DNA from 2 places in the Pseudoalteromonas spongiae UST010723-006 genome. Region 2 is predicted to be linked to the other one. Evidence: riboswitches for the same ligand, from Rfam matches in the RefSeq annotation. Region 2 holds a riboswitch; the other holds the start of a gene.
What was found. Region 2 has a riboswitch for lysine ahead of dapA (4-hydroxy-tetrahydrodipicolinate synthase). Riboswitches for the same ligand answer to the same signal wherever they lie in the genome.
Positions count from the first base shown of each region.

Region 1: linked by a shared signal. The riboswitch ahead of lysC (lysine-sensitive aspartokinase 3) and the one ahead of dapA (4-hydroxy-tetrahydrodipicolinate synthase) in region 2 are both predicted to bind lysine.

Region 1 is NZ_CP011039.1:1,764,266-1,768,484, reverse strand. It holds gene nhaD (sodium:proton antiporter NhaD) at 1-1,060, shown strand, start outside; lysine riboswitch at 1,144-1,317, shown strand; gene lysC (lysine-sensitive aspartokinase 3) at 1,448-2,734, shown strand; gene PSPO_RS08310 (4'-phosphopantetheinyl transferase family protein) at 2,684-3,469, opposite strand; gene PSPO_RS08305 (sodium-dependent transporter) at 3,576-4,219, shown strand, end outside.
Region 2 is NZ_CP011039.1:2,803,904-2,808,122, reverse strand. It holds gene PSPO_RS12920 (PLP-dependent decarboxylase) at 1-1,049, opposite strand, end outside; gene PSPO_RS12915 (2,3,4,5-tetrahydropyridine-2,6-dicarboxylate N-succinyltransferase) at 1,049-1,789, opposite strand; gene dapA (4-hydroxy-tetrahydrodipicolinate synthase) at 1,802-2,683, opposite strand; lysine riboswitch at 2,809-3,003, opposite strand; gene PSPO_RS12905 (Solitary outer membrane autotransporter beta-barrel domain) at 3,179-4,117, shown strand.

The DNA.
Region 1 (4,219 bases), 1.0 Mb from region 2:
AATTGCGACCTTGTGGTTGTTTTTGATGGCAGCGATGACCTTTGTTGCTTATTTAAACTCCAAAGGGTTTATTCAAAGCTTGGTGCATAGGGTATTGCCTAATGAAATGAGCGAACGCAATTTAATGTATTTAATCGGTGCGTTTGCATTTTTCTTCTCGTCGATTTCTGACAACATCACGGCAACGCTGATATCGCTGGCGGTTGTGATGTCGTTAAAGCTTGATGCCAAAAAACTCATTAAGTATGCCACGCTTATTATATTTGCGGTTAACTCGGGTGGGGTATCGCTTATCACCGGTGATGTAACTACTTTAATGATTTTCCTTGCTGATAAAGTCACCATTGCTAACTTATTGTTGCTTGTGGCTCCTGCAGCGTTATCGGTATTTATTTTAGCGGCGATGCTAAGTATGGGCATGAAAGGCACTATTACTTTTGAAAAAGTCGAACTGCGCCGCATTGAAAAAACCGATATCACCATTGCCTGTATTTTTGTTTCGACCATCGTAGCGACACTGATGTTTAGTGTGTGGTATCACATTCCGCCATTATTAACCTTCTTATTTGGTTTATCGCTAATGTTCTTAGTTGCGCAATTCTTAATGCGCAAAAAAGACGTGAATAAAAAGATTATCGATTACGTACGTGAAATTGAGTACGACACCTTATTATTCTTTGTAGGTGTGTTACTACTTGTAGGTGCGATGAAAGAGATTGGTGTGTTGAATCAATTTACCCACCTTTATGAAGTACTTGCACCTGAATATGCAAACTACTTTATGGGTATTTTGTCAGCGGCCGTAGATAACGTACCGCTTACCGCAGCACTACTAAAAGCAGATATTGTAATGGATACACGTCAGTGGTTAACCTTTACCTATGCAACCGGTGTAGGCGGCTCAATGCTGATTATCGGTTCAGCTGCGGGCATTATTGCGATGAGCAAAATTAAGGAACTGACCTTTGTAAGTTACCTTCGCATGTTTATGTATTTGATGATTGCCTACACCATTGGTTATTCATCATCATATTTAGTTGGTTGTTTATTTCTTAATTAGTGATTGACAGCTAGACGGCTAAACGGTAAATTTCAAAAGCCTTCTTTTTAGAAGGCATTTGTTTGTGTGCTTATTAAGTATTCAAACACAGAAGAGGTGCATTAACCAGGTAGTAGATTCGAGGGCGCATTCCCGACGACGGTCTATCAGGGGGTTAACTGCCGAGGAGTGATCTGGATTTGTGGCCAGCTTGCTTCGGTTCTAGAAGTTGAATCTTCGGGACTGTCACCTGTAACAGGTGGAGAGCTTCTGGCAGAGACTATCCTGATGTAATCAATCACGTTCCTTGCCAAGTTCTCCTTATTAAGATTTAAAGGAGAGACCGTGTCTAATTCGAGTATTAATGTAGCAAAATTTGGTGGTACCAGCGTCGCAGACTATGACGCTATGGTGTGCTGCGCCGAAATTGTTATATCAAACCCAAGCACCCGTTTAGTTGCCGTAAGTGCAAGCTCTGGTGTTACCAATCATTTAGTAAGCCTTGCAAATGACGATTTAACGGACGCTGCGCGCCAAGAACATATTGACGCCGTGGTAGCTATTCAGCACAAAATTACTGAAAAACTTACATTAGATGACGACATTACCGAAGGTTTTTTAGCAACACTTGAAGCGTTTAAAACCTTTGCATTACAAAACGAATTTGATGACAAAGCAAGCGACGAGCTATTAAGTTTTGGTGAGCGTTTATCATCGTATCTATTTACCCAAGTTTTACGCAGCTTAGGTGCACAATCGCTTCGTTTTGACGTACGTGAAGTGCTAGCGACCAATTCACACTTTGGTAAAGCAGAACCGAATGTTGAACGCACTCGTGAATTAGCACAAGCAAATTTATTGCCGTTATTAAGCGAAAACATTGTTGTTACCCAAGGTTTTATTGGTGCAAATAGCCAAGGTGACACAACCACGCTTGGCCGTGGCGGTTCTGATTACAGTGCAGCATTATTGGCTGAAGCGGTTGACGCAAAAGCTGTTTACATTTGGACAGACGTAGTGGGTATTTTTAGTACAGATCCTCGTTTATGTGTCAAAGCGGCACCGATTGCAAAGCTGAGCTTTGATGAGGCGGCAGAAATGGCAACCTTTGGTGCCAAAGTGTTACACCCAGCCACTATTTTACCAGCAAGTCGCAGTGGCATTAGTGTATTTGTTGGTTCAAGTAAAGCACCAGAGCAAGGTGGTACCTGGATTGAGAAAGAAAAATCAGAACAAGCGGGCATTCGCGCGGTAACTCAGCGTAAAAACCAAATTTTATTAACGGTAAAAAGCCCTGAAATGCTACTTGCTAGCGGCTTTTTAGCACGCGTTTTCACTATTTTAGCGAAATACAATATTTCGGTAGATTTAGTGACTACCTCTGAAATCAGTGTTGCGTTAACGCTCGATAATGCGCCAAATGCATCACGCCCGGAGCTTGATCAAGCTTGTCTTGATGAGTTAAGCGAGTTTTGTCATGTAACGGTTGAGAATAATTTAACCCTGGTGGCATTAATCGGCTCTGAAATTCAATTACGTCACGGCGAAATTAATTTAATGGGTGTACTCAGTGATTTTAATATTCGTTTAATTTGCCATGGTGCAAGTAAGCACAACCTGTGTTTCTTAGTTGAGCAAACTGAATCAGATAACGTGGTGCAAGCGATTCATAGCCGTTTGCTCGAAGCCTGTTAAATCGGGGTTAAGGGAAACTTCAACAAGCGCTGGTGGCTGTTTAACAGTGATTGGCGTTGCCATACTAAAATCAAACCCATTAATTTGGCAGCTATAGGCTGCTAAATTATGTTTTGCATAACCGTGATATACATTAGGCGAAAGCAGCTGGGCAATTGGCATGGCAACAGCTTTAGCAAGGGCCTCTTTTAATGTCCAAATACGAAAAAAAGTATCGGACATAGGGTTTGCTGCTTCAATTTCTCTAACTTCATCTTGATGATAAAAGTGTTTGGCTAATTTTAAAAAAGGGCGCTTTTGCGACATAAACTCAAGGTCGATGCCCATACGCTCTGGCTCATGTGCTAAATATACCGCAACCCAGCCTTTGGAATGACTTATCACCAGTGAAAGTGGCAGGGTGTTGTTTTGATATTTAATTACCAAACGTGCAGTGTGTTCATCAAAAAAGGTGGTGAGTTCAGCTGCTTCATACGCAAAGAACTGTTGCGCTAATTGCTTAATTAAATAACGCGAGGCTAAGTATTCGCGTTTAGCGCTTTCTAACTTGCGCCTTTCTAAAATGCTAATTTCATGCGCAGATAATAAACTTGTGATGTTTATTTGGTCGAAATTAAGGGCTTGGCTATTGGCTATAACTAAATTAATTGGTGACTTAGGGCTTAGCACGCTAAAATGCGCGCGCTCAGGCGAGATGCCTGTGATTGGTGGTTTTTTGTTGTTAATCGTTTCCATACCCGATAGATTAGTCTTTTAGCCAAGCGCAGTTTTACAATTTGCTGCAGTATATCTTGCTTGGTTACGTAAGTCGTGGTGTAGATAATAAAAATAAGAGTTCAATATGGCACAAATTAGAGATGGCTTTCAAAGTCGCTTAGGTTTTGTATTAGCGGCGGCAGGCGCCGCGGTTGGCTTAGGTAATATTTGGGGCTTCCCAACACAAGCGGCAAACCACGGTGGTGGTGCATTTTTGTTGGTTTACTTTATTGTAATTTTTTTACTGGCGTTACCTGCGCTTTTTACTGAACTCTATATTGGCCATAGTGCACAAGCGAACCCCGTAAAGGCATTGGCTGAAGCGTGCCAATCTACCAGCAAGAAAATGGGCGCGGCAGCAGGTTATATTGGCCTTGGCGGCGCCATTGTGATGCTCAGCTTTTATAGCATTGTTGCTGGCTGGATGCTGGCATTTGCACTTGAACCAATCGCCACATTCTTTGGCCTTACCGACATTGCAAACTTCCTAAAATCAGATTCAATATTGCGCAACTTTATTTTTACGCCGTTGATGCTGATATTAACCGCCAGTATTATTTTAAAAGGGGTTAAGTCGGGTATTGAGGTATGGTCGCGCCGATTAATGCCGGTTTTATTGGTATTACTACTTACGTTAATTGCCTATATTGCGACGTTAGATGGCGCAAGCGATGGATTTAATGCTTATTTAGTGCCTGATTTTAATAAAGTCACTGATCCAGATTTAAT
Region 2 (4,219 bases):
TCGTTAATATCGTTGGCTAATTCAAACTCGCCTAAGCTATCTAGTGCTGTACAAAGCGGTCCGTGCACTAAATAGGGTTTAGTTTTGCTGTCTGTTTCACGCAATAACTCCGCAGGGAATGCCTGATTGGTAACCGCAGGGCGTAAAATGTGGTTAATGCCGCCAGCAACAATAAGTTGATTAGCACCGTAGTTTTGCTTTTGTTCAACGACAGGATTGGCATAAAAACCCACTTCGCCAACCGCATAACGGCCGAGTTCCATCCAAAGCTCTTCGCAACCTACCGAGTGCTTTATTGTTGCCAATGCATCTACTAATTCCTGCCAGACAAGCTCTGTGCTTGATGTGCAATAAGGAATGCCTAGGCCGCCGCCTAAATCTAAAATACGTAGATCAAATCCGAGTTGCTTACTTAAACTTTGTAATGGTGCAATCATGGCACGCCAAAGCTCAGCTAGCTTCTCTGTGCTGAGCATATTGCCCCACTGAAAAATATGTAAACCAGCAAAGTCGAGCGCTGGGTAATCGGCAATATTCAACGTGGACCATTCGTCACAGCCAAGGCCAAACGGTGTTAAGCTATCGCCACCAAGAGGATTCTTTTCACTGTCTGGCCAGCGCAATTGCACTCGCAATAAAATGCGCAGGGTTAGGTTATGTTCACTAGCAGCTTGGTTTAACCAAGCCACTTGGTTGTGACTTTCAGCGACAAAGGTGCGAACACCTTTATCGAGAAAGTGCCGGATCTGCTTTTTCGATTTTGCAGGTCCAGTGTTGAGCACACGTTTTGCGTCTATGCCTTGGGCTAAAACTTGGTTTAGTTCACCGCTGCTTGCTACATCAAAGTCAAAGCCACATTTATCTAACGTTTGGATAATCGCTGAAAGCGGGTTTGCTTTTACTGCGTACCACAGTTTCACCACATTTTGTGATGTAAGCTGCGTTAGATGCGCTTCTAGCTTATCTAAATCGTATAGATAAAATGGCAGATCTGTTTGTTGGCAAAGCTCTGCAAGTAATTGACGTTGTGGTGTGCTCAAAAAGCTCATTAACGTAAAGCCTCTTCCAGTTCTAATGATGCATCGCTTTGTTCATCACGATATTTAACGATAAGCGCACATGACATGCTTAAGCCTTGCTCGCGGCCCCATTCACTTGATGAAGGGCGTGAACCTGGAATAACAATCGCATTTTCTGGAATTGGTTCGCCTTTTTCTAAAACGCGCTCATTTACACAGTCATAAACAGGAATAGTCGCAGAAAGACGCACGCCAGGTGCTAGTACCGCACCTTTTTTAACTACAACGCCTTCAACGATGACACAACCTGCGCCGATAAATGCATCATCTTCAATTACTACAGGGCTTGCGCCAACAGGCTCTAATACACCGCCAATTTGCACTGCAGCACTTAAATGTACGTTTTTACCAATTTGAGCGCATGAGCCTACTAATGCATGGCTATCAACCATAGTGCCGGTGTCGATGTAAGCACCAATATTCACATAGGCTGGTGGCATAATCACTGTGCCGCTTGCAACATAGGCACCTGGGCGAACACTCGTACCACCTGGCACCATGCGTACACCTTCTTGTGCAGAAAAACCGCGTACAGCAAGGTTATCTTTATCTACAAAACCACCTGGAAATTCAGTGTTAGTACCATTTTTGAAAACATCTAAAATGCCTTTTTTAACTTCAACGTTCGCGTGCCAGTTACCATTTTCATCTTGGTTTGCTGCGCGTAAGGTGCCGTTTTCTAGGTTTTTTAATAGTTCTTGCCAGTTCATAGTACTTCTCTCTTAATTCCAAGATAAAATTGTTTGATTAGCAGCGAGAATTGCTGCAGGTGATTCCAGCTCATGATGGGTAAGCGGTGGACGTAAATTTGGGGTGTTGAGCTTGCCTTGTTGGTGCATTAACACTTTTACCGGCACAGGGTTAGCTACTTCAAATAAGCTATTTACCGCGTCGCTCCAAGTAGTAAACAGGTTTGGTGTGCCTAAAAGCGATCTGCGAACAAACTCTGCGGTTTGTTTAGGCCATGCGTTAGCAGCAACCGATACTAAACCTTTTGCGCCAGCTTGGGCAAAATATGGCATTAAGGCATCATCGCCACTGTAAATAGCTACATTAGGATTGCTGCTTCTAAATACTTCAAATTTACTAATGTCACCACTGGCCTCTTTTAAAGCCCATAAGTTAGTGTGATGACTTAATGCGGATAACAGTTCAGGAGCAAGTGCCACGGCGCTTCGTCCTGGCACGTTATACAACATGCAGGGAAGCTCTGTGGCACTAAGTAATGCATCAAACCACTGAATTTGGCCTTTAATGCCGGGTTTAGCGTAAAGTGGTGAGCCTAGTAATAGTGCGTCAATCGGTTGTTGGTTACAGAACTCTAACCATTCAAGTTGTTGCGGTAAGTTAACCCCGCCTACAGCAACCATCAAGGGTACAGTCGGCGATAAGTCACAGACAAAACGCACGATTTGCTGCTGCTCTGTGATGGTTAATGCTAAACCTTCACCTGTGCTGCCGAGTAATAAAATGCCATTGTTGGCATCTTGTTGATCTGCTACCAATTGCGCAAGATTGTCATAGTCAACTTCACCTGTCTCAGTGAAGGGGGTGACTAATGCAGTCCACAGCGGGTACTGCGTCAAATTAAATTGTGATTTCATCTCTAGCGAACTTAATATGTGTTCGAAGAAGGGATAAGAGAAAGGCTTAGTCCAGCTTCGAACAACTAAAAATTCGAAGAGCAATGGACTTAAAAAATAGATAAGGCGAATGGCCTTATTTTTCTAAGACCAGAAGCTCTCCACCAAACATATTTACTTAATACAAGTAATTGGTGACAGTCGCCGGGATTCAGCCCAAGCGCCCGAGATAAGTTATCAGCAAAAAAGCTTATCTCTCGGCGTTAATTCCCCTCATTCAGTGTCATTGGAGTTTGCTCCCCTCAACTGAATTACCTGAATAACGCACCTCTTCCAGCCCTAAGCTAGCCGCTATTTTAAATAGCCACTAACGTAAAATAGGGTGATTGAGCGGCAATTGAAACATTTTGGACGTCTAAATGTCAATAAAATTTATTTTAGAGCACTGCAATCGCATGATGTTTAATGATATAACTAGCGGCTATTGCGGTTGAAATTAAGTAAAAATAGTTAGTTGTGAGAAAGTTAGTATTTCTGTTGTGCGTTGTTATAAGCTTGCCATGCGATGCATCGGTGAAAAAAGCCTATGAGGAATCGTTTGCGTCCTCGGTAGTATTAAGTGACTCTGACGTTGTGCGCTTTGGCTTTGGTAATTTTGACCCGGTTAATATTTTAGAGCAACTCGGTGATGATGCAGGCGATAAAAATGTAAATTTAAGAACTCAGCTACAAGTATTTGCACTGCCTTATACCTACACGTTAGACGAAGATTCACGCATAAATACGCACTTTTCTTATATTTCACAATCGCAAGACATATTGCTGGATGATGTGGCTATACCTGACGACAGCCATGATCAAATCTTCACCGCTTATGCCGATTATGAAACAGCGCTGTATCGTTACGATAATTGGTTGTTAGAAGGCTCAATTGGTGCGCATGTTATGCATTACGACAATATTCATGACTACAACAGCCCTGAAAGCCGCGCCGCCAAAGCAGAAGTGGAAGGTATTTATTTTAATACAACTGCAAACTCAGTTTTAACCGATATGGGGTTAACTCTCAGTCGCAGAAAAGCCAGTCGTTGGGGGCATTGGTTAGTTAAATCGAGCTATAATCACTTCTTTGGTAAAGGATTTGGTGGTGATGATGCAACACGTGATTCAACCCCATCAGGTTGGTATTTTGCGAATAGCGTCAGGGCAACCATAAAGCTCGACCAAAAATTAAAACATACAGAGTCAATCTATCTTAAATTTCAACGTGTTGATTTGGGTGGAGACGCACGTAGCGCCTTTAGCACTGGCCATTATTATGAGTACGGTGGCGGCTTATTAATCGACACTCGGCCATGGACATCTTGGTTTGATAATATCGGCATTGGCTTGCATTACAACGAGGGTAGTGTACTTAGTGGCGGCAGTATTGTAATCTACTTTAACGAAGAGTAACTCCAACTCACTGTAATCGTTATCACTCTAGTGGGCTTAACGCCATGCTAACTAGGCCTAAAATTATCGGTGTAACGCAATATTATCAGATAAAAGTCGCCT